DNA from 3 places in the Streptomyces sp. V4I23 genome. Region 3 is predicted to be linked to each of the others. Evidence: riboswitches for the same ligand, from Rfam matches in the RefSeq annotation. Region 3 holds a riboswitch; each other region holds the start of a gene.

Region 1 (10,000 bases), 1.8 Mb from region 3:
AGACCGAGCTCTTCGAGGAGCTGCTCCGCTTCGGTGTCGGCCTGCTGACCTCCTCGCTTCAGCGGGCGGCGGACGAGACGGCCGAGCGCGGCGGCACCAAGGTCGAGGCGCTGGACGCGATGATCAGGGCCGGTCTGGTGTTCATCGACCGCTACCCGGCCTTCACCCAGCTGTACGTGGCCGAGCTGTGGCGCACCAACCGGGCCTGGCAGTCCACCCTGCTCGTCGTCCGGCAGGAGGCGGTGGCCGTCGTGGAGAGGGTGCTGCGGGAGGGCGTCGAGGCGGGTGAGCTGAGCGACGAGATCGACGTCCCGCTCACGGCCGCCGCTCTGGTCGGGATGGTGCTGGTGGCGGCGCTCGACTGGCAGGCGTTCCAGCGGGAGCGGTCGCTCGACGACGTGCACGGGGCGCTGTCGCTGCTGCTGCACGGACGGGTGAGCGGACGACGCGACTGAGCGCGAGGGCCCGGGCCGGATGTTCCGGCCCGGGCCCTCGCGTACGTCCCCCGTGTCCCCCGTTCCTCCCCCTGTCCCCCGTTTCCCCTGTCCCCCGCGTCCCCCGTGGTCCGGAGAGCCCGTCCCCCGTCGTTCCCCCGTGGTCGTGGGCTCTCCGGCGTTCTCCCCGTTCCGGCAGGGGTGCCGCGCCGTTCCGAAGCCCCGTGTCGTCGGTGCCGGCGCCGCGCCCCTCCCGTGGTCCCCACTCTTCCGTCCGCGCAGGTGGGAGCCCATCCGCGCGGGTACTCATCTCAGCACCTAGGTACGGATACTCAGCCCTGTGTGCTCATCCCCACCCGGCACCGCCTCGGCCTGGTCACGATCACGTCCGTGTCCGTACTCCCCCTCGGCTTCACCAGCGGCTGGGCCGGCGGGATCAACGCTGGGCATCGTCACAGCGGCCGAAGCGCAGGGCGGCCGCGGGTGTGGTCCACAGGCCACGGGAATGAGTGTCGGCGGCGGTCGATAAAGTCGGCCGCATGGCACGAATTGCGGTGATCGGCGCCGGCATGGGCGCGATGGCGGCTGCTGCCCGGCTGGCCACGGCGGGCCACCGGGTGACGGTGTACGAGCGGTCGGCGACCCACGGGGGTTCGGTGGGCCGCCTCGAGCGCGACGGCTTCGCCTTCGACACCGGGCCCGGCCTGCTCCACCTGCCCGCCGTGTGGCGCGATCTGTTCGTCAAGACGGGCAAGGAGCCGCTGGAGCGGTGCGTCGAGCTGGTCCAGGTCGATCCGGCGAGCCGGCACGTCTTCCCCGACGGCACGGACGTGTCCCTGCCGAACGCCTCACGGTCCGGCATCGTCTCCGCGCTCGACGCCGCCCTGGGGTCCGGTGCCGGTGAGCGCTGGGGCGAGTTCCTCGGGCGGGCCCGCGAGACATGGGAGCGTTCACGGCGGCCGCTGCTCGAGGAGCCGCTGCCCGCCGACCGCTCGCCGCTCTCCCGGGATCCCTATCCGGCACTGCGCCGCGGCCTGTTCCGGCGTCCGGCCCGCACGCTCGGCGAGATCGGCGAGCGGGAGCTGCGCGATCCGCGCCTGGCGGCTCTCCTGGGCAGCCATGCGGTGGCGTACGGGCTGGACCCGCGCACCGCGCCGGCGTCGGCCGCCGTCCTGCCGTACATGGAGCAGACCTTCGGCTCGTGGTACGTGAAGGGCGGCCTGCGCGCGCTCGCGGACGCGGTGTACGAGCGGTGCCTGGCCCGGAAGGTGGAGTTCGTCTTCGGGGCGGCGGTGACCGGCGTGCGGGAGAAGGACGGCCGGGCGGCGGGCCTGGAGCTCGCTTCCGGCGGCCCCGTCGAGGCGGATGTGGTGGTCTGCGGCGCTCTGCTGCCGTCCCTGTTCGAGGAGCACATCGGGCGGCCGAGCCACCGGGAGGAGTGGCCGCACTGGCAGCCACGGGTGCGGACCGGGCGGGTGAGCGTGCACCTGGCCCTGCGGGGCGGTCGGGAGGCCGCTGCCGTGCACCGCACCGTGGTGCACGCGCCGGACCCGGCGGCCGAGTGGGACGCGATCGCGGCCGGGCGCACTGCCCCCCGCCCGACGGTGACGGTCCTGCGGCCCGACGACCCGCTGCTGCGGCCGGACGGCGACCACGAGAGCGTCACGCTGGTCTCCACCGTGCCGAACGGCCTGCACGGCGGGCAGACCTGGGCGGAGGCCGCCGAGCATGCCGCCGACCGGATGGTGGAGGCGGCCGGGGCCGCGGTGCCGGACCTGCGCGAGCGGATCCTGTGGCGCGAGGTGCGCAGCCCCGAGGACACCCGGCACGCCACCGGCACGGACCGGGTCCCGGCCCCGGCGCTCGCGGGCGCGTCCGGCGCCTTCCTGCCCGCGGCGAACGCCGGGGACCTGCCCGGCCTGTACGTCGCCGGGGGCTGGGCGCACCCGGGCGGCGGGCTGGCGCATGCGGGGATGTCGGGGGCACTGGTGGCCGGGCTGATCGTGGAAGGCGCGGAGTTCCGCGGTTCGCAGTGAGACGGAGCGTGCGACAGGGCCGGAATGACCGCCGGCCCGTGGCCGCGCGGGCGACTCAGTAGCGGTACTGCTGCTCGTTGTGGCCGGATCCCGCGTCGTAGCCGTACGGCGACGGCTGTTCCTGCGGCATCGGGGGGATCTGCTGGTCGCCGTCGCGCTGCTGGGGGACCCAGAGCCCGCCCGGCGGCGTGTCGCCGTAGTGCTGCGCGTACGGATCGGCGTAGGGCTGCTGCGCGCCGTAGGCGTCGTAGCCGCCGTAGGAGGCCGCGTACTGCTGTCCGCCCGCGTACGGGTCGGAGTACGCCGGGTACTGCTGGCCGGATCCGTAGTCGTAGTGGCTGCCGTCGGCGGGCTGCTGGGGCTGGCCGTGGTCGCCGTACGCGTCGTAGCCGGTGGGGGCGGCGCCGTACGGGGCGTAGGGCTGATGCGGTTCCTGTTCCTGCTGCCGTGCCGCGTAGGCCTCTTCGGTGTATATGCCGTACTGACCGGTTTCGTCGGGCAGCGGCTGGGGTTCGTAGACCTCGGGCGCCTCGGGGGCGTACGGCGGCTCGGAGGGCTCGTAGGAGAGGTCCGAGACCTCCAGCGTCGGCTCGCGTTCGGTGTCCGCCGGGGCGGACCTGCGGCGCCTGCTGACCCCCGGACTGCCGCCCAGCGCCCAGCCCGTGGAGAAGCCGCGCCGGAAGGAGAGGGTGACGTACGTCTGACCGACGGCGAAGGCGGCCGCACCGAGCGCGATCACCACGACGGAGGGCAGCAGCACGCCCACGACGACGCCGAGGAACCCTGCGAAGGCCAGAACGCGCCAGCGCAGTCGCGCCTTGTACTGCAGCAGCACCTCACCGAGCAGCCACAGCGCGACGATGCCGAACGCGATGTAGAGGACCGTCCAGCCCATGCCCGCCCCTCTCCTGCGGCCGCCGCCCGGGGTTGTGGCGGGTGTGGCCGGTCACGACTGCTGGTGCAGTCCGAGATTCTCGTGGATCTCGAGCGTCGCCGTGGAGTTGTTGAGCGTGATGAAGTGCAGTCCCGGGACACCCTCGGACAGCAGCCGTGCGCAGAACTCCGTCGCGAACTCGATGCCAGTGGAGCGTACAGCGGCCGGATCGTCCTTGACCGAGAGGATCCGGTCCCGGAGTGATTCGGGGAAGGCGGCGGTGCTCAGCTGCGGGAGCCGCTCCAGCATCTTCACGCTGGTCACGGGCATGACCTCGGGGATGATCGGGGTCTCGCAACCCGCCGCGGCGAGGCGGTCGCGGAGCCGGAAATAGTTTTCGGGCTCGAAGAACATCTGCGTGATGGCATAGTCGGCGCCCGCGCGGCACTTGTCGACGAAGTGCCGGATGTCCGTGTCCCAGTCGGTGGAACGCGGGTGCATCTCCGGGAAGGCCGCGACGCCGACGCAGAAGTCGCCGGACTCCTTGATGAGCCGGACCAGTTCGGCGGCGTATGTCACGCCCTCGGGGTGCTTGCCCCACTCGCCCATCGGGTCGCCGGGCGGGTCGCCGCGCAACGCGAGGATGTTGCGGATACCCGCGTCGGCGAACTGGCCGACCATGTTGCGCAGTTCGGCGATGGAGTGGCCGACGGCGGTGAGGTGGGCGACGGGGGTGAGGGTGGAGTCGGCGGCGATCTTCTGCGTCGCCTTCACGGTGCCGGCGCGGGTGGAGCCGCCGGCGCCGTAGGTGACGGAGACGAAGTCGGGCGCGACCGCCTCGACCCTGCGCAGCGCGTTCCAGAGGTTCTTCTCGCCCTTGTCCGTCTTGGGCAAGAACTCGAAGGAGTACGTCGTCTCGCCTGTCGCGAGCATGTCGCGCACGGTGCGTGCGCGATCCGTCCTGGTGGAAGCAGTGCCGAGGGCCATACGGGCAGGTTAGCCAGGCCCAGCGGGTCACCCAACCAGATCAGGGGATTTTGTCGCCTTTTGTCCGTCTAGTGTCCACACTCTGGACACTCGTGAGACGCCCGGGCGGTGCCGACGGCCTTCGGTGCCCGGGCCCGCCCGCCCGGTCAGGCGCTGCGCTCCCTGATCCGCTTCGCCAGATCGGCGGCCGCCGCAGCAGGATCGTCGGCCTCCGTGATCGCCCGTACGACCACGACCCTGCGCGCCCCCGCGTCCAGCACCTCGTCCAGGTTGGACGCGTCGATGCCGCCGATCGCGAACCAGGGCCGGTCGCTCCCGAGCGAGGCCGCGTAGCGCACGAGACCGAGGCCCGGGGCGAAGCGGCCGGGCTTGGTGGGGGTGGGCCAGCAGGGGCCGGTGCAGAAGTAGTCGACGCCCGGCTCGGCGGCGGCCGTGTCCACCTCGGCCTCGGCATGCGTCGAGCGGCCGATGAGCACCCGGTCGCCGAGAATCGCCCGCGCGGCGGGGACGGGCAGGTCGCCCTGGCCCAGGTGCAGCACGTCCGCGCCAATGGCGTGGGCCACGTCCGCCCGGTCATTGACCGCGAGGAGCTTGCCGTGGCGCCGGCAGGCGTCGGCGAAGACCTGGAGGTGCTCCAGCTCCTCGCCCGCCTCCATGCCCTTGTCGCGCAGCTGGACGATGTCGACGCCGCCGGCGAGCACGGCGTCCAGGAACGCCGCCAGGTCGCCCTGGCGCTTCCGGGCGTCCGTGCACAGATACAGGCGGGCGTCGCCGAGCAGTTCGCGAGCCGTGGACATGATGCTTCCCCCCGCTGGATGGGTGATGAGCGGCGCGCGGGTGCGGGACGGAGCCGTTCGGCTCCCGCCCGCACCGCGCGCTTCGATGGTTCGTACGAGGCCGTCCTGTCAGGACGGGGACGTCGCGACGGACGTCAGACGGCGAGCGCCTGAGCCCGGCGCTTCACCTCCGTGCCGCGATTCTCGCTCAGGGCCTGCGCCGGGGTCCCCGGCAGGGTCGCGTCGGGAGTGAACAGCCACTCCAGCATTTCTTCGTCGGTGAAGCCGTCGTCCCGCAGCAGCGTCAGGGTCCCGGAGAGGCCCTTGACCACCTTGTTGCCGTCGATGAAGGCGGCAGGCACCTGCAGTGTCCTGTTCTCACCACGGCGGACGGCGATCAGCTGGCCCTCCTTGACCAGCTGCCGCACACGCGTCACCTCGACATCGAGCATTTCCGCGATGTCGGGCAGGTGGAGCCAGGCGGGGACGAGAGCATCAATTTTTGCGTCAATCTCGGTCACAGGAACAAGCCTGCCATCTTGGACTGACAGCCGGTAGCCGACTCCTACGCGGTCGCCGCCTTCAGGGGGACGGACGGGTCGGCGGCCCGGCCCGGGTCCAGCCGCGCGCCCGACGCCACGAGCCTGCGGCCCTGTGCCAGGTCACGCGGCCTGTCGACAGCGAGCAGCGCGACCAGCACGCCCTCCCGCAGCCACAGCACCGACCAGTCGGCGTCCACGGCCGGGTCGCCGCGCCACAGCAGCGTGTCGCCCGCCGGGTGATGGCCCGCGTACTGCACGAAACGCCCGAACTGCTCCGACCAGAAGTACGGCACCGGGTCGTACACCTGCGGCTCCGGGGCGGCCCCGAGGATGTTGGCCGCGACCGTGCGCGGACCCTGCAGCGCGTTGTCCCAGTGGTGGACGAGCAGCCGGGTGCCGTAGCGGCCCGAGGGGTAGGAGGCGCAGTCCCCCACGGCGTACACGTCGGGCGCGGAGGTACGCAGATGCCGGTCGGCGACGACTGCGCCGTCCTGGCCCAGCTCGATGCCGCTGCCGACAAGAGCGGCGGTCGCGGGCCTGGCGCCGATGCCGACGACGACGGCGCCGGCCGCGATCCTGCGTCCCGATCCGGCCAGCACCACCGTGCCCGGCTCGACGGCGGCAACCCGCTCGCCGGTGAGCAGCTCGGCACCCGCCTCGGCGTACCAGCGGGCCATGGGCGCCGCGACCTCGGCGGGCAGCGACCCGGCCAGCGGACGGTCGGCCGCCTCGACGACGGTCACGGCGCAGCCCGCCTCGCGCGCGGCGGTCGCGAACTCCGCGCCGATCCAGCCGGCCCCGACCACCACGATGTCGTGCTGCCGCGCGAGCACGGGCCGCAGCCGGTCCGCGTCGTCGAGCGTGCGCAGCAGATGGACGCCCGGGACGCCCGCGGCCCCGGGCAGGGCGACGGGTTCGGCACCGGTGGCGAGGACGAGGACGTCGTACGGGACGGGTCCGGCGGCGGTGTCGACCTCGTGCGCCCCGGGGCGTACGCCGGTCACCTCACAGCCCAGCCTCAGGTCGACGTCGAGCGCGTCGAAGTCGATGTCGAACGCGGAGCCCTCCGCCGTGCCGAGGAGGATCGCCTTGGAGAGCGGCGGCCGGTCGTACGGCTGGTGCGGTTCGGCGCCGATGAGGGTGACCGGTCCGGTGAAGCCCAGTTCGCGCAGGGCGACCGCGGTCTGCACCCCGGCCATGCCCGCGCCGACCACGACGACCCGTCGCCCGTCCCCGGCCTGCTCGTGCGTGTGCTCGCTCACCGGGCCACCTTAAGCTTCTGACGCATCATCAGGCAGCAGTTGCTCGACGACGCTGGTCCCGCTGCCCTCCTGCGACTCCCACTCCCAGGTCTCCTCCAGGCGCGCCCGCCCGTCGGGGAGTTCGACGACGGTGGACAGGCAGTGGCCGCTGGACGTCCCGCCGTCCGTCTTCAACTGGACATAACGGAAGTCCAGCCGGTCCCCCTCACGCGTGCCCACGAGGTGGCCGCGTACCACGTCGCCGCCCTCGTACTCGGCCCAGATCCGCCCCTGCCGCTCGTGGTAGAGGAACCGGGTGCGGGTGCCGACCTGGCCCGGGGCCTGGTCGGCCACCGGCGCGAGCACCAGTCCGTCGAGCGAGATCGCCACTGCGTCCACCTCCTGCGCACCCGCGCCGGGGGACGGCGGCTCCCTTACTGCGCGCCTGGGCGTGGGGTTAGGGTGGCCACCGTAAGGCACTCGCGGGAGCCCGGACGCACCGGGCTGAGAGGGAGGCTGGCCGGCCTCCGACCGTACGAACCTGATCCGGGTCATGCCGGCGAAGGGAGGGGCTGGACGCCCATGTCTCGTACACCAGACGCACCCGACGTCCTCGTCGTCGGGGGCGGGATCATCGGCCTGGTCACGGCCTGGCGCGCGGCGCAGCGCGGGCTGAGCGTGACCGTCGCCGATCCGGAGCCCGGCGGCGGGGCCGCGCGGGTCGCGGCGGGCATGCTGGCCGCCGTCACCGAACTCCACTACGGCGAGCAGACACTGCTCGGCCTGAACCTCGAATCGGCCCGGCGCTACCCGGCGTTCGCCGCCGAGCTGGAGGCGGCGAGCGGGCTGTCGGTGGGCTACCGCGCGTGCGGCACCCTCGCCGTCGCCCTCGACGCCGACGACCGCGCGCACCTGCGGGAACTGCACGCCCTGCAACGCCGTTCGGGCCTGGAGTCGGAGTGGCTGACCGGTCGCGAGTGCCGCCGCCTGGAGCCCATGCTCGCGCCGGGGGTCCGCGGCGGTCTGCGCGTCGACGGGGACCACCAGGTGGATCCGCGGCGGCTCGCCGCGGCGCTGGTCATCGCCTGCGAGCGCGCCGGGGTCGGCTTCCGCCGCGCCTGGGCCGAGCGGCTGCTCGTCGTGCACGACCGCGCCGCGGGTGCGGTCCTGGACGACGGAACGGAAGTCGCCGCCGGCCAGGTGGTGCTGGCGGGCGGCAGCCTGAGCGGCCGCCTCGGCGGGGTGCCGGACGACGTCCTGCCTCCCGTACGGCCGGTGAAGGGCCAGGTCCTGCGGCTGACGGTGCCGGGCTCGTACGCGCCGTTCCTGTCCCGCACGGTCCGCGCGGTGGTGCGCGGCAGCCACGTCTACCTGGTGCCGCGCGAGAACGGCGAGCTCGTGGTCGGCGCGACCACCGAGGAGCTGGGCTGGGACACGACCGTCACCGCCGGCGGCGTGTACGAACTGCTGCGGGACGCGCACGAGCTGGTGCCCGGCATCACCGAACTGCCGCTGACCGAGACGCGCTCCGGGCTGCGCCCCGGCTCCCCCGACAACGCGCCGATGCTCGGATTCACCGAGCTGCCGGGGCTCTTGCTCGCGACCGGCCACTACCGCAACGGCGTGCTGCTCACGCCCGTGACCGGCGACGTGCTCGCCGACGCGCTCACCAGCGGGCGGCTACCGGACCTCGCCGGCCCGTTCAGCCCCCGCCGGTTCGCCCCCGCCGGCGCACGCGTACGACAGGAGCAGCCCGCATGAACGTCTCCGTCAACGGCGAGACCCGCGAGCTCGCCGACCGCACCACCCTGGACACCGTGGTGGCGGCCCTCACGGCGGCCCCCTCGGGTGTGGCCGCCGCCGTCAACGAGACCGTCGTCCCGCGCAGCCAGTGGGCGGGCACCCGGCTCGGCGACGGCGACCGAGTCGAGATCCTCACCGCCGTGCAGGGGGGCTGAGCGCCATGGCCGACGACCGTCTCACCATCGGCGGCACCACCTTCACGTCGCGACTGATCATGGGTACGGGCGGGGCGCCCAGCCTCGACGTCCTGGAACGCTCGCTGATCGCGAGCGCCACGGAACTCACCACGGTCGCGATGCGGCGTCTCGACCCGACGGTGCAGGGCTCCGTCCTCTCCGTCCTGACCAGGCTGGGCATCCAGGTCCTGCCGAACACGGCCGGCTGTTTCACCGCCGGCGAGGCCGTTCTGACGGCGCGGCTCGCGCGGGAGGCGCTGGGAACGGACTGGATCAAGCTGGAGGTCGTCGCGGACGAGCGCACGCTGCTGCCGGACGGCGTGGAACTGCTGGAGGCGGCCGAGACGCTGGTCGACGACGGTTTCACTGTCCTGCCGTACACCAACGACGACCCGGTGCTGGCGCGGAAGCTGGAGGACGTGGGCTGCGCGGCGATCATGCCGCTGGGCTCGCCGATCGGGTCCGGGCTCGGCATCCGCAACCCGCACAACTTCCAGCTGATCATCGAGCAGGCGGGCGTCCCGGTGATCCTGGACGCGGGCGCGGGCACGGCGTCGGACGCGGCGCTGGCGATGGAGCTGGGCTGTGCGGCGGTGATGCTGGCGTCGGCGGTGACGCGGGCGCAGGAGCCGGTGCTCATGGCGGAGGCGATGCGGCACGCGGTGGAGGCGGGCCGCCTGGCACACCGGGCGGGCCGCATCCCCCGCCGCCACTTCGCGGAGGCGTCGTCGCCGACGGAGGGCCGGGCGTCCCTGGACCCGGAACGCCCGGCGTTCTGAGTCCGACGGGGGTCGGGGCCGTCTTCTGGGGCTGTCCCGGCCCCTGCGCCTCACACGCCGGCGGGGGCGTGGTCCGCTGCGCGGGCATGTTCCCCCGCCCCTCCCGAACCGGGGCTCCGCCCCGCCCGCGCCTCAAACGCCGACGGGGCGGGAATCCGCTGCGCGAAGCCGACGGGCCCGAGGGCTGCCCCCATGCGGGACGGGGCAGCCCACGGCCGCAGGCCGCAGGTGGAGGTTGCGGGCACGATCGCCGACCGTACGGGGCCGGCTTGGCCCAGTCGGGGGCGGGCTTGCCCGATGCGGGGCGGGGGTATCCACGGCGCCCGGCCGCAGGGCAGATCGAGGGCACGGC
Region 2 (10,000 bases), 1.8 Mb from region 3:
GCCGGCGGCCTCGCCGTCGAGACGTACGCGAGCGGACGGCCCCCCGGGCATGCGCTCGCCCTGCCCGGCCCGATCGGCGGTCACCCGGCCGGGGTCCTCGCCGGCTGGGTGCTGGCCGCGGCCGGCCTGTGGCTTGCGGGACCGGCCCTGACGCATGTGTGCGGCCGTCTCCTGCAGGCAGTGCGGCCCGGTGCGACCCGTCTGCTCGCGGGCCGCATCCTCATGGCGGAGGCCCGCTGTGTCGGCCGCCCGCTCGGCGTGGTGTGCGCGGTGGCCTCGGGGGCGCTCGCGGTGACCGCACTCCACGGGGACGCGTCCCGCCCCTGGGGCCCGATGACCGCACTGGGCGCGACGCTCGTCGTCGCCTGCACGACGGCCTCGCTGCTCACCGCAGCGCTGGAGGTCCGGCAGTCGCGCACCGACACGACCGAGGCCCTGCTGCGTCTGGGTGCGCACCCGGCGGCGCTGCGCCGGGCCGCGTGGCTGCGCGCGGGGGCCCTGCTGCTGCTGTTCGCGCCGCTGACCCTGACGTTCGCCACAGTGGCGGCCGCGCCGCTGAAGGGCTGACGGCCCCTTCGTTCCGTCCCTCGGAGCCTTGCGGGCCCGCCCCTCCCCGCGGCGTGGTACGCACCACGCGCGGCCTATCGTGGGCCCATGACGCACCCCGAGCCGCAGGCGGAGCACCGCGAGATCGAGTCACTCGAGGAATTCGACCGGCTGGTCTCCCGCGGCTCGCTCGCCGGATTCCGCGTCCAGTCCGTCGACCTCACCCAGCGCACGTCCGTGCTGTTGTCCGCGGACACCGACCGGGCCGTGTTCCTCGGCTGCCCGATGGAGCCCGCGGCCGCGGCGAAGGTGCGTGCCGACGGGGCGCTCGTCTTCCCACCCGTGCCGGACCTGCCGTTCGACCCGTACCGCGGCCGTCTCTACACCGCGGATGAGCTCTTCGCCGGGCTCGACGGCGGATACGCGGCCACTCCGGACGCCCTCGCCTACGACTGGTTCCAGCGCACCAGGGCCGACGGCGACGTCTTCGCCTCGATGCTCCGCTCGATCCACGACGACGCCCTCTCGGACGCCCTCGACGAACTCCTCGCCGACGCCCGCGTGGTGGGGGTGATGGGCGGCCACGCGATGGGCCGGGGCACCGAGGCGTACGCCGGCGCGGCACGGCTCGGCCGCGCTCTCACCCGCTCAGGGTTCACGGTGGCGACCGGGGGCGGACCGGGTGCGATGGAGGCCGCCAACCTCGGCGCGTACGCCGCTCCGCACTCCGACGAGATGCTGGAGGACGCCCTCCAGTTGCTGGCGAAGGCACCCTCCTTCATGCCCTCGGTGACCGACTGGGCGCAGGCCGCCTTCGAGGTGCGTGCCCGCTGGCCGCAGGGCGCCGGCTCGGTCGGCATCCCCACCTGGTTCTACGGGCACGAGCCGCCGAACGCGTTCGCGGAGCACATCGCCAAGTACTTCGCCAACGCCACACGCGAGGACGGTCTGCTGGCCCGCTGCGACGCGGGGGTGGTCTTCCTGCCGGGCGCGGCCGGAACGGTGCAGGAGATCTTCGACAACGCGACCCCGAACTACTACGGGTCGCGCGGCGAACCGACCCCCATGGTGCTCGTCGACCGCGCCCACTGGACCGGCCATCTGCCCACCTGGCCACTGCTGCGCTCGCTCGCCCGGGGGCGGGCCATGGAATCGCGGATCGCTCTCGTGGACTCGGTGGAGGAGGTACCCCAGGCGCTGCTGCGGCTGGGGGCCGGCGCGTAGGCGACGGCGCCGGAACCTGTGGATCAGTCGCCGGGCTCCAGGACCACCACGTCGTCCGCGGCGAACACGACGCCCACGCGCGCCCCTTCGCCCGGCGCGTCCCGCAGGGAGCACTCGGCCTCCAGCACGGGCCCTTCGGCGGGCCGCAGGCGCAGGGCGACGTGGTTGCCGCGGAAGGTCCGCGCGACGACCGTGGCCGCCGTGCCCTCGCCCGGCTCCACGACGTGCACGCCGGACGGCCGTACGAGCAGGGTGCGTTCACCCTGCGGCGAGCAGTCCGGGACGGGGATCTTGCCCCAGGGAGTGTCGGCGGCCGCGCCGCCGATCGTGGCCGGCACGACGTTGTCGAAGCCGAGGAAGCGTGCGACGAACTCCGACGCCGGGCGCTGCCACACCTCCAGCGGCGTACCCGTCTGGGCGATGCGCCCCTCCTGCATGACCACGACACGGTCTGCGAGCGCGAAGGCCTCCCCCTGGTCGTGGGTGACGGCGAGGACCGTGGTCCCCAACCGGCCGAACAATCCGCGCAGTTCGACGACGAGCCGCTCGCGCAGCCCGCGGTCCAGCTGGCCGAGCGGCTCGTCGAGCATCAGCAGCTTGGGCTCCGGCGCCAGCGCCCGGGCGAGCGCGACCCTCTGCTGCTCACCGCCGGAGAGCGCGGCCACGGACCGCCGCTGCGCCCCCGGCAGCCCGACGAGCTCCAGCAACTCATCCACCCGGCGGCCCTGTTCCCCCCGGCCCGCGCGAGGCGTCTCCCCGGCCCCGGAAGGACGCATGCGCAGCCCGAAGGCGACGTTGCCCGCCACGTCGCGGTGCGGGAAGAGCTGATGGTCCTGGAACATCAGCCCCACGCCCCGACGGTGGACCGGCACCCCTGCCTGGTCGGCGCCCGCGAGCAGCACCCGGCCCGTGTCGGCGCGCTGGAGTCCGGCGACCACCCTGAGCAGCGTGGACTTGCCGCTGCCGCTCGGTCCCAGCACGCAGACGATCTCGTGTTCGGCGACCTTCAGGTCCACCGCGTCGAGGGCGGTCCGCGAACCGAACCGTACGGTGACGCCCTCGAGTTCCAGCAGCGCCATCAGAACTCCTCGGAGGTGGTGTCGGTACGGATGCGTTCGAGGAGGAGCAGCGCGGCGGCGCACACCACCATCAGGATCGTGCCGAGGGCCATCGCCTGCCCGTAGTTGAGCTCGCCGGGCCTGCCCAGCAGCCGGGCGACGGCGACGGGCAGCGTCGGCTGGTCGGGCCGGGCGATGAAGACGGTCGCCCCGAACTCGCCGAGCGAGACGGCGAACGCGAACCCCGCCGCCACCAGCAGCGCCCGGCTCACCAGCGGCAGATCGACCTCGCGCCAGGCGCGCAGCGGCGACGCGCCGAGCACGGCCGCCGCCTCGCGCAGCCGGACGTCGACGGCGCGCAGGACGGGCAGCATGGTCCGTACGACGAAGGGCACCCCGACCAGCGCCTGCGCGAGCGGCACCAGCATCCACGAGCCGCGCAGATCGAGCGGCGGCTCGTCGAGCGTGATCAGGAACCCGAAGCCGACGGTCACCGCGGAGACTCCGAGGGGCAGCATCAGCAGCGCGTCGAATCCGCGGACCAGACGGCCGGCCCGCCGGGTGAGGGCGGCCGCCGCGAGCCCCCCGACCAGCACCGAGACGGCGGTCGCGACGAGCGCGTACTCCAGTGAGTTGGCCACGGCGTCGATCGGCGGGACGAGGAAGGCGCCGCCCGTCTCGTCGAGCACGGTGAGCGCGCGGTAGTAGTCGAGTCCGTAGCCGCGGGGGGTGTCGAAGGACCGCTCGACCAGCACGCCGAGCGGCGTGATCAGGAGCAGGGCGACGGTGACGAGCACCCCGCACAGCACGGTCCACTGGGCGGCTCCGCGCGGACGGCGGGCGGTACCGGCCGGATCCACGAGCCTCAGCGCGCCCTCGCGGCGCCGCACGGCCCGGGCGTGGACGGCGAGGACGACGCCGACGGCCACGAACTGCAGCATGGTGAGCACGGCCGCCGTCGGCAGGTCGAGCATCTCGGCCGTCTGCCGGTAGATCTCCACCTCGAGGGTGGAGAAGGCCGGGCCGCCGAGGATCTGCACGACGCCGAAGGAGCTGAAGGTGAACAGGAAGACCAACAGTGCCGCCGCGCCGACGGACGGCGCGAGCGCGGGGAGCGTCACCCGCCGCCAGGCCGTCAGCCGGCCCGCGCCGAGCACCCGCGCGGCCTCCTCCTGACGCGGGTCGAGCTGCGACCACAGGCCGCCGACGGTGCGGACGACCACCGCGTAGTTGAAGAAGACGTGCGCGAGCAGGATGGCCCAGACCGTGGTGTCCAGGCGCACGCCCCACAGCTCGTCGAGCAGTCCCCCGCGTCCCAGCAGGGCGAGGAAGGCCGTGCCGACGACGACCGTCGGAAGCACGAACGGCACCGTGACCACGGCGCGCAGGAGGCGCTTGCCGGGGAAGTCGAGCCGGGCGAACACGTAGGCGCCGGGCAGGGCCACGAGCAGGGTGAGTGCGGTGGAGGCGAGCGCCTGCCAGGTGGTGAACCACAGGACGTGCAGGATGTCCGGACGTCCGAGGACCTCGCCGAACCGCCCGAACTGCCAGGCGCCCTCGACGCGCAGGCCGCGGCCGACGATCGCGGTGACCGGGTAGGCGAAGAAGACGGCGAAGAACGCGACGGGGCCGGCCATCAGGGCGAGCCGCGCCGCGTTCCCCCGCAGGGACTGCCTTACTTCAGGACGAGCGAGGACCACGACCGGACCCACTGCTCACGGTTCTCGGCGATGGTGCCGGGAGCGACGGTCTCGGGCTTGTCGACGACCACACCGTGCTCGGTGAACAGCTCGGGCAACTTCGCGCCCTCGACCACGGGGTTGACGAACATGGTGAGCGGCATGTCCTCCTGGAACGTCCTGGTGATCAGGAAGTCCAGCAGCGCCTTGCCTCCCGCCTCGTTCTTCGCGCCCTTGAGCAGACCGGCGAACTCGATCTGGCGGAAGCAGGTGCCGGTCGCGACACCTGTGGGCGCCTCGGCGGGCCGCGGGTCGGCGTAGAGGACCTCGACCGGCGGGCTCGAGGCGTACGAGACGACGAGGGGACGGTCGGCGCCCGCCTTCTTGCCGCCGGCGGAGCCGGAGAAATCCTCGTTGTACGCCTGCTCCCAGCCGTCGACGACCTTGACGCCGTTGGCCTTGAGCTTCTTCCAGTAGTCCTGCCAGCCGGACTCGCCGAACGCGCCGACGCTGCCGAGCAGGAAGCCGAGGCCGGGCGAGGACGTCGCCGGGTTCTCGACGACGAGCAGGTTCTTGTACTCGGGCTTCGCGAGGTCGGCGAAGGTCTTCGGGGGCGCGAGCTTCTTGTCGGCGAAGAACTTCTTGTCGTAGTTCACGCAGATGTCGCCGGTGTCGACGGGCGTGACCCGGTGCTTGTCCGCGTCGAGCCGCGCCTCGTCCGCCACCTGGTCGAGCCCCTTGGCCTCGTACGGCGTGAACAGGTCGTTGTCGAGGGCGCGGGAGAGCAGGGTGTTGTCGACGCCGAAGAAGACGTCGCCCTGCGGGGAGCCCTTGGTGAGGATCTCCTTGTTGAGCGCGGCGCCCGCGTCCCCGCTCTTGAGGACCTTGACGGTGTACCCGGTCTGCCGGGTGAACTCCTTGAGGACGGCGTCGGACGCCGCGAAGGAGTCGTGGCTGACGAGGGTGACGGTCTTTGAGGCGCCGCCGGTGCCGGACCCGGAGTCCTCGGACTGCCCGCCGCAGGCCGCGAGGGCGGTGACGCCGAGGGCGGCGGCGAGCGCCGTGCCGGTGGCACGCCGAAGCTGGCTGTTCATGATGGTGCTGACTCCCTACGCCGGTATGACCCGGATCAGGTCCGAGGGTCTGCGGCCCCGGGGCGTCCTGCGCCCTGCCGCACTCTCAGCGCTGCTGCGCTCCCCTGTCGGAATGTTTCGTTGTTCATTTGTGCGAACGCACAGGGCACAGTATCAGCCGCCCGGCCGACGGCCCTTGGTCACCGCTCCTGCGCCGCCAGCTGCCCGCACGCGCCGTCGATCTCCTGCCCTCGGGTGTCCCGGACGGTGACCGGCACACCATGGGCCGCGATGGCCTCGACGAACGCCTTCTCGTCCTCCGGCCGCGATGCCGTCCACTTGGAGCCGGGCGTCGGGTTCAGCGGGATCAGGTTGACATGGACCCTCTTGCCCTTGAGGAGCCGGCCGAGCAGATCGCCGCGCCACGCCTGGTCGTTGATGTCGCGGATCAGCGCGTACTCGATGGAGATCCGGCGCCCGGACTTCTCCGCGTACTCCCATGCGGCGTCGAGGACCTCGCGGACCTTCCAGCGGGTGTTGACCGGGACGAGGGTGTCGCGCAGCTCGTCGTCCGGCGCGTGCAGGGAGACGGCGAGGCGGCACTTGAAGCCCTCGTCGGCGAAGCGCAGCATCGCGGGGACGAGGCCCACCGTGGAGACGGTGATGCCCCGCTGCGAGAGGCCGAGGCCGTCCGGCTCGGCGTCGGTCAGCCGGCGGATGGCGCCGACGACCCGCTTGTAGTTGGCGAGCGGCTCGCCCATGCCCATGAACACGATGTTGGACAGCCGGGCGGGGCCCCCGGGTACCTCTCCGTCCCGCAGGGCCCGCATGCCGTCGACGATCTGGTGCACGATCTCGGCGGTGGACAGATTGCGGTCGAGACCGGCCTGCCCGGTCGCGCAGAACGGGCAGTTCATCCCGCAGCCCGCCTGCGAGGAGATGCACATCGTGACGCGGTCCGGATAGCGCATGAGGACGGACTCGACGAGCGTGCCGTCGTGGAGGCGCCACAGCGTCTTGCGGGTGGTGTCGTCGTCGCAGGAGATGTGCCGCACGACCGACATCAGGTCGGGCAGCAGCTCCGTGGCGAGCTTCTCCCGCGCGGAGGCGGGGATGTCGGTCCACTGCGCCGGGTCGTGCGCGTACCGCGCGAAATAGTGCTGGGACAGCTGCTTGGCGCGGAACGGCTTCTCGCCGATCGCGGCGACGGCGTCCTTGCGCTCGGCGGGTGAGAGGTCGGCAAGGTGCCGCGGGGGCTTCTTGGCTCCGCGGGGCGCGACGAAAGTGAGTTCTCCGGGCTTGGGCATGGTGCTACCAGTGTCGCAGACCCCGTAGCTATCACCGGCCCGGCCGGGGGGCGCCCGCCGGTGCGGAGCCGTACGACTCCGCACGCGAGCACGGGATGCACGCGCTGCGGCAGTTCTACGCGTCCGTGCTGCTGGACGCCGGGGAGGACATCAAGGCCCTGAGCGAGTACCTGGGAGACTCGGAGCCTGGCCTCACGCTGCGGGTGTACGCACACCTCATGCCTACAAGCCGAGAGCGGACCCGCCGAGCCGTCGACGCTGTGTTCCTACCGGGCACCACACCCCACAGGGATGTGAGCCGGGCTCGTCAGCGCGCCTGATCCAAGCGCGAAAAGCGCCGGGGCTGGATCTCCCAGCCTCGGCCGACCATGCCGAGCGTCAGCGCCCCTCGGGCCCATGTCCCGCGCACCTTGATCTCCTCTTCGCGGTAATGTCCGCGCGTCGTGAACGCGACCTGTTCGCCGTCAAGGACGTACCGCGCCACATACACGCCGGGCTTGCTGTCTTCTCTGCGGAGCCAACCCTCCAGAGCCGCGGCACTCGTGGGCTGAGGTGCGGGTCGTACGAGCGCGTCCAGAACTGTGCCGTCCGGATAGAAGCGGAACACCTGCGTATCCGCAGCGAAAATCCCGTTCAGTGGCGGTGCCCCGCGGCGGCGCCTTCGCCTGGCCAAGCAGCCTGCCCTCCTGTGTCTCACGGCCCACACACGGCCCAGCGACCTGCTCAGGGCCGCCATCCCCTCCGTACTGGGCATGGTGCTGCCCAGTGTCGCAGCCACCGCCAGGTGGCCTGCGGCCGCTGACTCGGGCCGTGGTCGCCCGGATACGACGGTCCGGGCGGGGGCACCGTTCGGGCAGCGCCGCGCCAGACGTCGGGCACGTGGAGGCCGTCGCCGGCGAACCAGCCGGCGTGCAGCGCCGAGCCGTCCGGAGACGGGCTCCGGGGCAACGGGTCGCCCGGATACGACGGAGGGCTCGCCGTCCAGGGAGTACCCCCACGCCCCGAAGGGACCGTGGGGGAGGACAGCGAGCCCTCACGCGGAGAACCGCAGGTCAGCCGGAGCCGACGAACAGCACCAGCAACAGCCACACCACCGGGGCCGTCGGCAGCAGCGAGTCCAGCCGGTCCATGATGCCGCCGTGGCCGGGGAGCAGGGTGCCCATGTCCTTGATGCCGAGATCCCGCTTGATCATCGACTCCCCGAGGTCGCCCAGCGTCGCGCTGGCCGCGACCCCGAGGCCGAGCAGCAGGCCCTGCCACCAGGTGCCGTCGTCGACGAGGAACTGCATGCACAGTGCACCCGCCGCCATCGCGAAGGCCACCGCTCCGAGCAGTCCTTCGCGGGTCTTTCCGGGGCTGATGCGCGGCGCGAGCTTGTGCTTGCCGAAGCGCCAGCCGACCGCGTACGCACCGGTGTCGCTGACGACCGTGAGCACCAGGAAGGTGATCACCCGTTCCGGCCCGTCGTCCGCGCTGAGCATCAGCGCGACGAACGTGGCGAGGAAAGGAACGTAGAAGGCGGCGAAGACACCCGCCGTGACGTCCCTGAGGTAGCCCTCGGGCGGCTCGGTCATACGCCAGACGAACACCGCGAGCGAGGTCAGCGCCATGGCCACCCAGGCGCCCTCGGCCCCGCGCACATAGCCGGCCACGACCATGGCGGCGCCGCCGACCGCGAGCGGTACCAGCGGCGCCTTGATCTGCTTGCGCTCCTGGAGGCGGGTGGTCAGCTCCCACAGGCCGACGACGACGGCGACCGCCACCACGCCGACGAACACGGCCTTGACGATGAAGAGCGACGCGACGATCACCGCGCCGAGCCCGACACCGACCCCTATGGCCGCCCGCAGATCGCGGCCGGCCCGCTTCTTCTGCGGCGGCTGCGGCTGCTGAGGCGCTGCCGACGGCGGGCTGGGCATGGGCTCCTGCGTGTTCTCGTCGCGGAACGGGGGGCCACCGAGCCGTGCGGCCCCCCGGTCGCGGTCCTCGCGGCCGGTCCGGCCGCTGGGCCCCTCGGGGGATTCGGCGTCTCTACCTGCGTCGGGAAAGTCCGGCACGATGGGCATGGGCTGCGTCTCTGATGTATACCGCGCCTCGTGCCCATCGTAGGCGGGACCCGCCGGGAGGGGCCCCTGGTCGGGCGGTGGCCATGCACCGGCGTATCCGGCGCCGTGCGAGGCCCCCCAGGAAGAGTCGTTCATCAGACCTCGAGCAGCTCGGCTTCCTTGTGCTTGAGCAGCTCGTCCACCTGCGCGACATACTTCGCGGTGGTGTCGTCGAGCTCCTTCTCCGCACGCCGGCCCTCGTCCTCGCCGACCTCGCCGTCCTTGATGAACTTGTCGATGGTCTCCTTCGCCTTGCGGCGGACGGAGCGGATCGAGATCTTGGAGTCCTCGGCCTTCGACTTGGCGACCTTGATGAACTCCTTGCGGCGGTCCTGCGTGAGCTCCGGGAAGACCACGCGGATGATGTTGCCGTCGTTGCTCGGGTTGACACCGAGGTCCGAGTCGCGGATCGCCTGCTCGATGTTGCGCAGAGCGGTCTTGTCGAACGGCGTCACAACGGCCATCCGCGGCTCCGGGACCGAGAACGACGCCAGCTGGTTGATCGGGGTCAGGGCACCGTAGTAGTCCGCCACGATCTTGTTGAACATCGCCGGGTGCGCACGTCCGGTGCGGATCGCGGCGAAGTCATCCTTGGCGACCAGGACGGCCTTCTCCATCTTCTCCTCGGCCTCGAGGAGGGTCTCTTCGATCACCACTTGCTCCTGCGTGTCTTGAGTTGGGCCCGGCATCGGACTGGGCCGGCGGAACCTGCGTCGCGTGTTCCCTGCACGGTGTACGACCGGCAGGGCTTTGTCCATCCCCCGAGGGCGCCCCCCGAGGCCCTCGGGTCAGGCCCGGGTGTCCCGGTCGCTCACGAGCGTGCCGATCTTCTCACCCCGGACCGCCCGAGCGATATTGCCCTCGGTGAGGAGTTCGAAGACGAGGATCGGGAGCGCGTTGTCGCGGCAGAGGGTGATGGCGGTGGCGTCGGCGACCTTGAGGTTGCGGGACAGCACCTCGCCGTACTCCAGCGCGTCGAACTTCACCGCGTCGGGATTGGCCTTGGGG
Region 3 (10,000 bases):
CGCCGTCCCACAGTGCCTCGGCGGCGGCCATCTTCATCGGCTGCTGCTCGTACATGACCTTGCCGAGAGTGTCCCCGCTGACCGCGGTGAGCAGGCCGCCGACCGCCAGGGTGACCAGGCCGAGCCGGAGCGAGGTCCGCATCACCGGGATGTGCTTCTTGCGCATCAGGTGGAAGGCGGCGATGCCGACCATGAAGGCGCCGCCGGTCAGGAAGGCCGCCGAGAAGCTGTGGAAGACCTGGTTGAGCGTGGTGTTCTGGGTCAGGACCGCCCAGAAGTCGGTCAGCTCGGCGCGGCCCTTCTCCTCGTTGATCCGGTAGCCGACGGGGTGCTGCATCCAGGAGTTGGCCGCGAGGATGAAGTACGCCGACAGCAGCGTGCCGATCGAGACCATCCAGATGCAGGCCAGATGGATCTTCTTGGGCAGCTTGTCCCACCCGAAGATCCACAGGCCGATGAACGTCGACTCGAAGAAGAACGCGATCAGTGCCTCGAAGGCGAGCGGCGCACCGAAGATGTCCCCGACGAAGCGCGAGTAGTCGGACCAGTTCATGCCGAACTGGAACTCCTGCACGATCCCGGTCACCACGCCCATGGCGATGTTGATCAGGAACAGCTTGCCCCAGAACTTGGTGGCCCTGAGGTACTTCTCCTTCTCCGTCCGCACCCAGGCCGTCTGCAGTCCGGCCGTGAGCGCGGCGAGCGAGATCGTCAGGGGCACGAAGAGGAAGTGGTAGACGGTGGTGATGCCGAACTGCCAGCGCGCCAAGGTCTCGGGCGCCAGCGCCAGGTTCAGGTCCACGTCGTCTCTCCTTACATCGGCGTGGTCACCGCGGTCGCCCACCCATTCCCTTCCATACGGGATCAAGACGGGCGAGCTTGTGAACGCGTTCACATTCACAAGCAATTATGGCTTAAACGAAATCCGTAGTGCCTACCGGGGTCCCCATAGAGGTCCTCTTCCCAAAATTTTCAACATATCGTTGAATCCTGGGCATGCGGATACGCATCTCCTGGCCCACCGGGCAGCTGACCGCCACGATCGACGAAACCCCCACGAGCAAGGCGCTCATGGGGGTTCTGCCGTTCTCCGTGACCGCGCGGACCTGGGGAGAGGAGGTCTACTTCGAGACCCCCGTCTCCCCCGCCCCGGAACCGGACGCGCGCCAGGTCGTCGAGCCGGGCATGGTCGCTTTCTGGACCGACGGCGACGCCCTGGCTCTGCCCTACGGTCCGACGCCCATCTCCCGGGGCTGAGGGTCCCCCCGAACGGGAGTGTGGGGGAGAGTGCCGTCTCGCGAGCCCGTGCAATGTCCTCGGCCGCATCGACGGCGACCCGCGCCGGCTCGCGTGCGTCCGCGACGGCGACCCGGTCCGGGTGGAACAGGTCGCGACCGACCGGGCCTGAGAGCTGGACCGATCGGGCCCGAGACCTAGAGGGACGCGCGGAACGTCTCGGCGGTGTGCAGGAACAGGTCGTTGGCCTCGTCCTCGCCGATCGTCACGCGCACGCCCTCGCCCGCGAACGGCCGCACGACGACGCCCGCCTTCTCGCAGGCGGCCGCGAAGTCCAGCGTGCGCTCGCCGAGCCGCAGCCAGACGAAGTTGGCCTGCGTCTCCGGGACCGTCCAGCCCTGCTTCACCAGCGCCTCGTGCACGCGGATGCGCTCGCACACCAGCGAGCCGACCCGTCCCAGCAGCTCGTCCTCCGCCCGCAGCGAGGCGACGGCCGCGTCCTGCGCGAGCTGCGAGACGCCGAACGGCACCGCGGTCTTGCGCAGGGCGGCGGCCACCGGCTCATGGGCGATCGCGAAGCCGACCCGCAGCCCCGCGAGCCCGTATGCCTTGGAGAACGTGCGCAGCACCGCCACATTGGGGCGGTCGCGGTAGATCTCGATGCCGTCCGGGACGTCCGCGTCGCGGATGAACTCGCGGTACGCCTCGTCCAGCACGACCAGCACGTCCGAGGGCACCCGGTCCAGGAAGCGCTCCAGCTCGGCCCGGCGCACCACGGTGCCGGTCGGGTTGTTGGGGTTGCAGACGAAGATCAGCCGGGTCCGGTCGGTGATCGCGTCCGCCATCGCGTCCAGGTCGTGCACCTCACCCGGGGTCAGCGGCACCGGCACGGACGTCGCACCGCTGATCTGCGTGATGATCGGGTACGCCTCGAAGGAGCGCCAGGCGTAGATCACCTCGTCGCCTGGGCCCGAGGTGGACTGCAGCAGCGACTGGGCGACGCCCACCGAGCCCGTGCCGGTCGCCAGGTGCGTGGCGGGGACCCCGAACCGCTCGGCCAGCTCACTGATCAGGCCGGTACAGGCCATGTCGGGGTAGCGGTTGAAGTTCCGCGCCGCGGCCAGGGCGCTCTCCATGACGCCGGGCAGCGGCGGGTACGGGTTCTCGTTGGAGGAGAGCTTGAAGGCGACCGGGCCGCCGGCCGCCGCCGGCTTGCCGGGCTTGTACGTGGGGATGCCGTCCAGCTCGGCGCGCAGCTTGGGGCTCGTCTCGCTCACCGCAGGTCCTCCTCGATCATGCATGTTCGGTACCGCTCACCAATACTCCTCACCTTATGAGGATTCCCGGCTGCTGCGAATGGCCGCAGGCGAGGAAAAGGGGGAGCGCGCCACCCTGGCGCACGCCGGTAGCTCACGCCGTGGCGCGCATCCCTCGTAGTGGTGAGTTGAGACCTCTTCGCAACCTGGGCCCCCCAACAGGCCCATGCGGCCGGATACCCGACACATTGAGCCACTCACCCCCAACTCCCTTGATATCCATTGAGTTTGAGCTCTAATGATCATGCAAAAACGTGCCTGTCAACGCCTGCATATGCGACCGGCCAGACCCACCGCGCGAGCCCTACTATCGGCTCGCCATGACAGCAGCAGGGAAGCACCAGGTGAGCCGGACGGACACATCCCGCCGGGGCAGCCGGCAAGGCCGGGCGGGCATCCGGGACGTCGCCGCCGCAGCCGGAGTCTCCATCACGACTGTCTCCGACGCGCTCAACGGCAAGGGGAGGCTCCCGGACGCCACCCGTCGACATGTCCGCGAGGTCGCCGACCGGCTGGGCTACCGCCCTTCCGCCGCGGCCCGCACACTCAGAACCGGGAAGTCGGGCTTAATCGGCCTGACCGTGACGACCTACGGGGATGAACCTTTCACCTTCACGGAATTCGCGTACTTCGCGGAGATGGCCAGAGCCGCCACGTCCGCCGCACTCGCCCGCGGCTACGCGCTCGTCATCCTCCCCGCCACCTCACGCCACGACGTCTGGTCGAACGTCGCCCTCGACGGCACCGTCGTCATCGACCCCTCCGACCACGACCCCGTCGTGACCGAGCTGGCGCGCCAGGGTCTGCCCGTCGTCTCCGACGGCCGCCCGGCCGGCACGCTCCCGGTCACCGCCTGGGTCGACAACGACCACGAAGCCGCCGTACTCGGCCTGCTCGACCACCTCGCCGCCGCCGGCGCCCGCCGGATCGGCCTGCTCACGGGCACCACCACCGACACCTACACCCGGCTGTCGACCACCGCCTACCTCGACTGGTGCGAACGCGTCGGCCAGGACCCGGTCTACGAGTCCTACCCGGCGCACGACCCCTGCGCGGGTGCCGTCGCCGCCGACCGGCTGCTCGCCCGGCCGGACCGGCCCGACGCCGTCTACGGCCTCTTCGACCCCAACGGCACCGACCTCCTGGCCGCGGCCAGGCGGTACGGCCTGCGCGTCCCCGACGACCTGCTGCTCGTGTGCTGCAGCGAGTCGACCGTGTACGCGACCACCGAGCCGCCGATCACGACGCTGTCGCTCAAGCCCCGCCGGATCGGCACGGCCGTGGTCCAGCTGCTGATCGACGCCATCGAGGGGATCGACGAGGACCGGCCGGTCGAGCAGGTGATACCGACCGAACTGATCGTCAGGACGTCCTCGCAGCGCCGCCCTCCGCGCACCACGGTGAGCGCGCCACGATCCCCGGCGAAGGACTAGACCAACTCAATTCGGGACGAAAGGGCCGATGAACCAGGGGGTGCGAAAGGATTCACCACCCCTGGTGCGTCACACACCGCCGGGCTCATTCCTATGATGGGCGAACGACACCGCGGACCACCCCGACCAGGCTGGGCCGAGAGGTGAACGGCGGCGCGACGGTGGTGGAGGGGTCGATGACTCAGGGGGCCGGTCAAGGACCCGTGGTGCGGACGGCGACGCTGCGCGATTTCCGCGTACCGCCGTACGCGCAGGTTCCCGTGCAGTCGCAGTCCGTGGACCCCGGCCACGCGGGCCACCCCGGCAACGCGTTCCCCGAGGGCGAGCCGCCGGAGGGCTACACCCCCACCGCGCGCGACCTTCCCGTGATCACCCGCGGCGGACCGGGCGACACCGTCCAGGTGCAGGTCGCCGTGGACGACCCGCCCGCGCCCGACGGCCTCGGCCCGCTCTACGTCGTCGGCGACGTCCACGGCTACCTCGACGAGCTCGTCGCCGCCCTCGCCGAGAAGGGCCTCATCGACTCCGAGGGCCGCTGGTGCGCGGGCAACGCCCGGCTGTGGTTCCTCGGCGACTTCACCGACCGCGGTCCCGACGGCATCGGCGTCATCGACCTGGTCATGCGGCTCTCCGGAGAGGCCGCGGCCGCCGGCGGCTACTGCAAGGCGCTCATGGGCAACCACGAGCTGCTGCTGATCGGCGCGAAGCGCTTCGGCGACACCCCCGTCAACTCAGGTGCGGGCACCGCCACCTTCCAGGCGGCCTGGCTGCTCAACGGCGGCCAGAAGTACGACATGGACCGGCTGCAGGAGGTCCACCTGCAGTGGATGGCCCGGCTCGACGCGATCGTGGAGGAGGACAGCCATCTGCTGCTCCACTCCGACACCACCGCCTACCTCGAATACGGCTCGACCATCGAGGACGTCAACGACGCGGTGCACGCGATCCTCACCCGTAATGACGCCGACGAGTGCTGGGACCTGTTCCGCAAGTTCACCAAGCGCTTCGCCTTCCGCGACGAAGGCGGCCCACAGGCCGTGCGCGAACTGCTGTCCGCGTACGGCGGCACGCGCGTGGTGCACGGCCACAGCCCGATCCCGTACCTCCTCGGCGAGGTCGGCACCGAGGACGGCGAGGACGGCGAGCGTCCCGTCGTCGAGAGTCCCCATGTGTACGCGGACAATCTGGCCATCGCCATGGACGGCGGAGTGACCATGGCCGGAAAGCTTCTTGTCCAGCAACTCCCGCTGCGGGGCTGACCGGGGCGGCGGCAGGCGATTTACGGAAACCCCCTGTCACGCCGTGCCGTAACCGCTCTACCATCGGCTTATCCGTAGCAGGCTCTCCTCCGTTTCCGCCCAACTGCCCGGCACACACGGGCGATCCGGCCCTACGGAGCATCGGGGGATGCACATGAACAGCGCTCCGCACCTGCTGAACGAGGACCGCGCCGAGTACGAGCGGGTCCTCGACGGCGCACTGCGCGACGCCCGCGAACGTCCGGATCCGGCCGCCGTGCGAGCGGGCCTGAGTACCGAACAGCTGCGCACCATGGCCCTGAACGCGACGGCGCTGATCACCGCCTCGGCCGCCGCCGAATACGAGCACTATGTGAAGGTCCGCGCGGAGACACGCGCGACCGCCGCCGCTTCGGTGGACGGCTCCCTACGCACCGCCCCGGCCGGCGAGGCGGCGGAGACCGGCGCCGGATTCGCGGCCGTCATCGCCGTTCTGGCGCCGCTCCTCGCGGGCACGGCAGCCGGGATCTTCCTGATCGTCGGCTACATCCTCAAGATGCTGAGCCCCACCCCGTCCTTCGCCGACACCCTGGTCTTCACCGGCTGGGTCTTCGGGGCGCTCATGGCCGCCGCCATCCTGGTGGCGGCCGTCGCACTGCTGCTCACCGCCCTGCGCAACGGCGCCAGCCACGTCGCGGACGGGCGGCAGGAGGGCGAGCTGCCGGACGAGGTCCGGCTGGCCAAGGAGGCCTGGTGCGAGGCCCTGCTGGAGCGGGGCGTCATGCCCTTCCTCCGCGCGGCCCTGGCCGACCCCGCCGCCGCGGCGTCCCCCGCCGATCCCCCGCACCGTGTGAACCGCATCCCCAAGGTCGGCTACAGCGGGCCGGACTTCTCCAGTCCGGCCGAGGGCCGGGTCGCGGGCCGGCGTCCGACCTACACCAGCCCGGACTTCTCCAGCCCCGACTTCGGCGGCCCGGAGCACCAGCCGGACTGACCGCCGGCGCGCCACCGGACGAGCGGTCACAGCCGCCGAACGACCGGGCTCTCCGCCGGCTCCACCGACGTCCGCCCGTGCTCGTGCACGAGGGCCGGACCAAACAGGGCCGACGCCGGCGGAGCCCAGCGCTGCACCCCGTCCGCGAACCGGGCGATGCCGGGAGGGCGTCCTCCCGCGGACGGGTGGGAGGACGCCGGGCCATGGCCGTGCGTCAGTCCGCGATGGGCAGGTAGACCCGGTTGCCCGCAGCTGCGAACTCCTTGGACTTCTCCGCCATGCCCGCCTCGATCTCCTCCTGATTGCCGCCGTGCTGTCGGCGGATGTCCTGGGAGATCTTCATCGAGCAGAACTTCGGACCGCACATCGAGCAGAAGTGCGCGGTCTTCGCCGGCTCTGCGGGCAGCGTCTCGTCGTGGAACTCCCGTGCCGTGTCGGGGTCGAGGGCCAGGTTGAACTGGTCCTCCCACCGGAACTCGAAGCGGGCGTCGGACAGCGCGTCGTCCCACTCCTGGGCGCCCGGGTGTCCCTTGGCCAGGTCCGCCGCATGTGCCGCGATCTTGTACGTGATGACGCCGGTCTTCACGTCGTCGCGGTTCGGCAGGCCCAGGTGCTCCTTGGGCGTCACGTAGCAGAGCATGGCCGTGCCCCACCACGCGATCATCGCCGCTCCGATGCCGGAGGTGATGTGGTCGTAGGCCGGAGCGATGTCCGTGGTCAGCGGGCCGAGCGTGTAGAACGGCGCCTCCTCGCAGATCTCCTGCTGGAGGTCGATGTTCTCCTTGATCTTGTGCATCGGGACGTGGCCCGGGCCCTCGATCATGGTCTGCACGCCCAGCCGCTTGGCGATCGTGTTCAGTTCACCGAGCGTCCTGAGCTCCGCGAACTGCGCCTCGTCGTTGGCGTCCGCGATCGAGCCGGGGCGCAGGCCGTCGCCGAGCGAGTACGTGACGTCGTACGCGGCGAGGATCTCGCACAGCTCCTCGAAGTTCTCGTAGAGGAAGCTCTCCTTGTGGTGCGCCAGGCACCACGCCGCCATGATCGAGCCGCCGCGCGAGACGATCCCGGTCTTGCGGTTGGCCGTGAGCGGCACGTACGGCAGGCGGACGCCGGCGTGGACGGTCATGTAGTCGACGCCTTGCTCGGCCTGCTCGATGACCGTGTCCTTGTAGATCTCCCAGGTCAGTTCCTCGGCCTTGCCGTCGACCTTCTCCAGCGCCTGGTAGAGCGGCACGGTGCCGATGGGCACGGGGGAGTTGCGCAGGACCCACTCGCGCGTGGTGTGGATGTTGCGGCCCGTGGACAGGTCCATGACCGTGTCGGCGCCCCAGCGGGTCGCCCAGGTCATCTTCTCGACCTCCTCCTCGATGGAGGAGGTGACCGCGGAGTTGCCGATGTTGGCGTTGACCTTCACCAGGAACCGCTTGCCGATGATCATCGGCTCGATCTCCGGGTGGTTGACGTTCGCCGGCAGGACGGCGCGGCCCGCCGCGATCTCCTCCCGCACCACCTCGGGCGCGACGTTCTCGCGGACGGCGACGTACTCCATCTCCGGCGTGATCTCGCCGCGGCGGGCGTACGCGAGCTGCGTCACCGCCTGCCCGTCCCGGCCCCGCCGCGGCTGACGCGGACGGCCGGGGAAGACGGCGTCGAGGTTGCGCAGGCCCCCACGCGGCGACGTGTGCTTGATCCCGTCGTCCTCGGGTCGGACCGGGCGTCCCGCGTACTCCTCGGTGTCGCCGCGACCGACGATCCAGTTCTCCCGCAGTGGCGGCAGACCCCGGCGTACGTCCGTCTCGATGTTCGGATCCGTGTACGGCCCCGACGTGTCGTACAGCGTCACGTCCTTGCCGTTGGTGAGGTGCACCTTGCGGACCGGCACGCGGATGTCGGGACGCGAGCCCTCGACGTATCCCTTGTGCCAGCCGATGGACTTCCCGGCCTCGTCGTTCTGGTTCGAGGCAGGCGTGCGTGCGTCCGATACGGTCATGAGACCTACTCCCTACGCCGGCATTACCCGGTAACAGGTTCGGCGGTCGGCGCAGCTGTCCCGTACGGATGTACGAAGGTCAGCGCCCTCTCAGCCCGGTGCTCCGAGCTCCCGCGTGTGCAAAGGTGACACCACGCTAGCGTCATGTCTGGCGCGCTGAACAGAGGCCCCCTCTCGTTCTTGCGATGATCTGTCCGTGACCTCATCGCCGCAGCATCCCGAACAGCAGGGCCACGACCACGGCCATGTGCACAGTCACGGGCCGGCAGCGCCCGTCTCCCAGCACCTCCGCAAGGTCATCGCCGCGGTGCTGATCCCCTTCGCGACGGCCGTTGTCGTCGGCCTCGCCGTGCTGTGGCCCGGCGGGACGCCCGGCCACGAGCGCTCGGGGGTCGGCTTCGACCGGCAGACCGAGCAGGGCAGGGTGGTGAGCGTCGAGAGGGTCGACTGCAAGGACGTCAACGCCGGCCAGGTCCCCCCGACGGGCGACACGTCGACGCCCCAGGGCCGCGAGGCGGTCGACGCGCAGCAGGGCGACTGCGGAAAGGCCACCGTCGAGGTCACCACCGGCAAGGACAAGGGCCGGAGGTTCGTCGAGATCGTCCAGCCCGACGCGCCGCGGCAGTTGCAGGAGGGCCAGGGCGTGGTGGTGGCGTACGCGCCGGACGCGCCCCGCGATCTGCAGTACTCGGTGACCGATGTGGACCGCGGATTCCCGATGGCCCTGCTGGCGGGCATCTTCGCCCTGGTGGTCGTCCTGGTCGGACGCATGCGCGGCGTGATGGCGCTGATCGCGCTCGCCGTCTCGTTCGCCGTGCTGACACTGTTCATCCTGCCCGCGATCCTGCAGGGTGCGAATCCGCTGATCGTCGCGGTGGTCGGGGCGAGCGCGATCATGCTCATCGCGCTCTACTCGTGCCACGGCATCACCGCGCGGACGTCGGTCGCCGTGCTGGGCACGCTGATCTCCCTGCTGCTGATCGGCCTGCTGGGCTCGCTGTTCATCGGCTGGGCCAGCCTCAGCGGCAACACCGACGACAACACCGGCCTGATCAAGGGCCTCTACCCGAACATCGACATGAGCGGCCTGCTGCTCGCGGGGGTCATCATCGGCTCGCTCGGCGTGCTCGACGACGTCACCGTGACCCAGACGTCGGCGGTGTGGGAACTGCACCAGGCCGACCCGGACATGGGCCCGCGCGCCCTCTACCGCTCCGCCATCCGGATCGGCCGCGACCACATCGCCTCGGTCGTCAACACGCTCGTCCTCGCCTACGCGGGCGCGGCGCTGCCGCTGCTGCTGCTGTTCTCGATCGCCCAGTCCAGCGTGGGCACGGTGGCCACCAGCGAGCTGGTGGCGGAGGAGATCGTACGGACCCTGGTGGGCTCGATCGGCCTGGTCGCCTCCGTGCCCGTGACCACCGCGCTCGCCGCCCTGGTCGTGTCCGCGGACCGCCCGGGCCGGGCGGTCGACAAGGCGGCCGCGCCCGCGCGGGGCGGCAGGGGGCGGCGCCGCAAGAAGTAGCCGGGCGGCCGGTGACCGGCCGTCAGCCGGCGTTCTCCTCGGCAAGGATGCGCCCGAGTGCCTCCTCCAGGCTGACCTCGAAATCACCCAGCGCGAGCTCCTGGCCGAGCGGCACCAGCTTGTCCGTACGGTCGAGGAACGCGACGAGCGGCGGCGCGCCGACGCGGAACAGCGCGGAATCGCTCCCGACGCGCAGGCGGATGTGGACGTCCGACAGCGCCTCGGGCCGGGTCGGAGCGATGTGCACGTCGCCGTCCCCGCTCGGCGT

The links. Region 3 has a riboswitch for thiamine pyrophosphate ahead of thiC (phosphomethylpyrimidine synthase ThiC). Riboswitches for the same ligand answer to the same signal wherever they lie in the genome.
Region 1: it holds a riboswitch for thiamine pyrophosphate, as region 3 does, so the genes downstream of both, thiO (glycine oxidase ThiO) here and thiC (phosphomethylpyrimidine synthase ThiC) in region 3, are expected to answer to the same signal.
Region 2: it holds a riboswitch for thiamine pyrophosphate, as region 3 does, so the genes downstream of both, QFZ82_RS12225 (thiamine ABC transporter substrate binding subunit) here and thiC (phosphomethylpyrimidine synthase ThiC) in region 3, are expected to answer to the same signal.

The regions. Positions count from the first base shown of each region.
Region 1 is NZ_JAUSZW010000004.1:5,845,674-5,855,673, reverse strand. It holds gene QFZ82_RS28915 (TetR/AcrR family transcriptional regulator) at 1-455, shown strand, start outside; gene QFZ82_RS28910 (NAD(P)/FAD-dependent oxidoreductase) at 974-2,470, shown strand; gene QFZ82_RS28905 (hypothetical protein) at 2,526-3,365, opposite strand; gene metF (methylenetetrahydrofolate reductase [NAD(P)H]) at 3,417-4,331, opposite strand; gene thiE (thiamine phosphate synthase) at 4,478-5,128, opposite strand; gene QFZ82_RS28890 (Rv2175c family DNA-binding protein) at 5,263-5,628, opposite strand; gene QFZ82_RS28885 (NAD(P)/FAD-dependent oxidoreductase) at 5,673-6,911, opposite strand; gene QFZ82_RS28880 (hypothetical protein) at 6,921-7,280, opposite strand; TPP riboswitch at 7,363-7,475, shown strand; gene thiO (glycine oxidase ThiO) at 7,473-8,651, shown strand; gene thiS (sulfur carrier protein ThiS) at 8,648-8,848, shown strand; gene QFZ82_RS28865 (thiazole synthase) at 8,854-9,648, shown strand.
Region 2 is NZ_JAUSZW010000004.1:2,246,442-2,256,441, forward strand. It holds gene QFZ82_RS12205 (hypothetical protein) at 1-567, shown strand, start outside; gene QFZ82_RS12210 (LOG family protein) at 655-1,770, shown strand; gene QFZ82_RS12215 (ABC transporter ATP-binding protein) at 1,794-2,849, opposite strand; gene QFZ82_RS12220 (iron ABC transporter permease) at 2,849-4,465, opposite strand; gene QFZ82_RS12225 (thiamine ABC transporter substrate binding subunit) at 4,504-5,601, opposite strand; TPP riboswitch at 5,597-5,717, opposite strand; gene rlmN (23S rRNA (adenine(2503)-C(2))-methyltransferase RlmN) at 5,781-6,887, opposite strand; partial or broken gene QFZ82_RS12235 (hypothetical protein) at 6,956-7,207, shown strand; gene QFZ82_RS12240 (hypothetical protein) at 7,195-7,494, opposite strand; gene QFZ82_RS12245 (phosphatidate cytidylyltransferase) at 7,940-9,088, opposite strand; gene frr (ribosome recycling factor) at 9,088-9,645, opposite strand; gene pyrH (UMP kinase) at 9,781-10,000, opposite strand, start outside.
Region 3 is NZ_JAUSZW010000004.1:4,076,891-4,086,890, reverse strand. It holds gene QFZ82_RS20800 (cytochrome ubiquinol oxidase subunit I) at 1-796, opposite strand, end outside; partial or broken gene QFZ82_RS20795 (cyclophilin-like fold protein) at 997-1,408, shown strand; gene hisC (histidinol-phosphate transaminase) at 1,434-2,513, opposite strand; gene QFZ82_RS20785 (LacI family DNA-binding transcriptional regulator) at 2,873-3,985, shown strand; gene QFZ82_RS20780 (metallophosphoesterase) at 4,147-5,244, shown strand; gene QFZ82_RS20775 (hypothetical protein) at 5,393-6,217, shown strand; gene thiC (phosphomethylpyrimidine synthase ThiC) at 6,432-8,207, opposite strand; TPP riboswitch at 8,200-8,332, opposite strand; gene QFZ82_RS20765 (YibE/F family protein) at 8,404-9,732, shown strand; gene QFZ82_RS20760 (SsgA family sporulation/cell division regulator) at 9,755-10,000, opposite strand, start outside.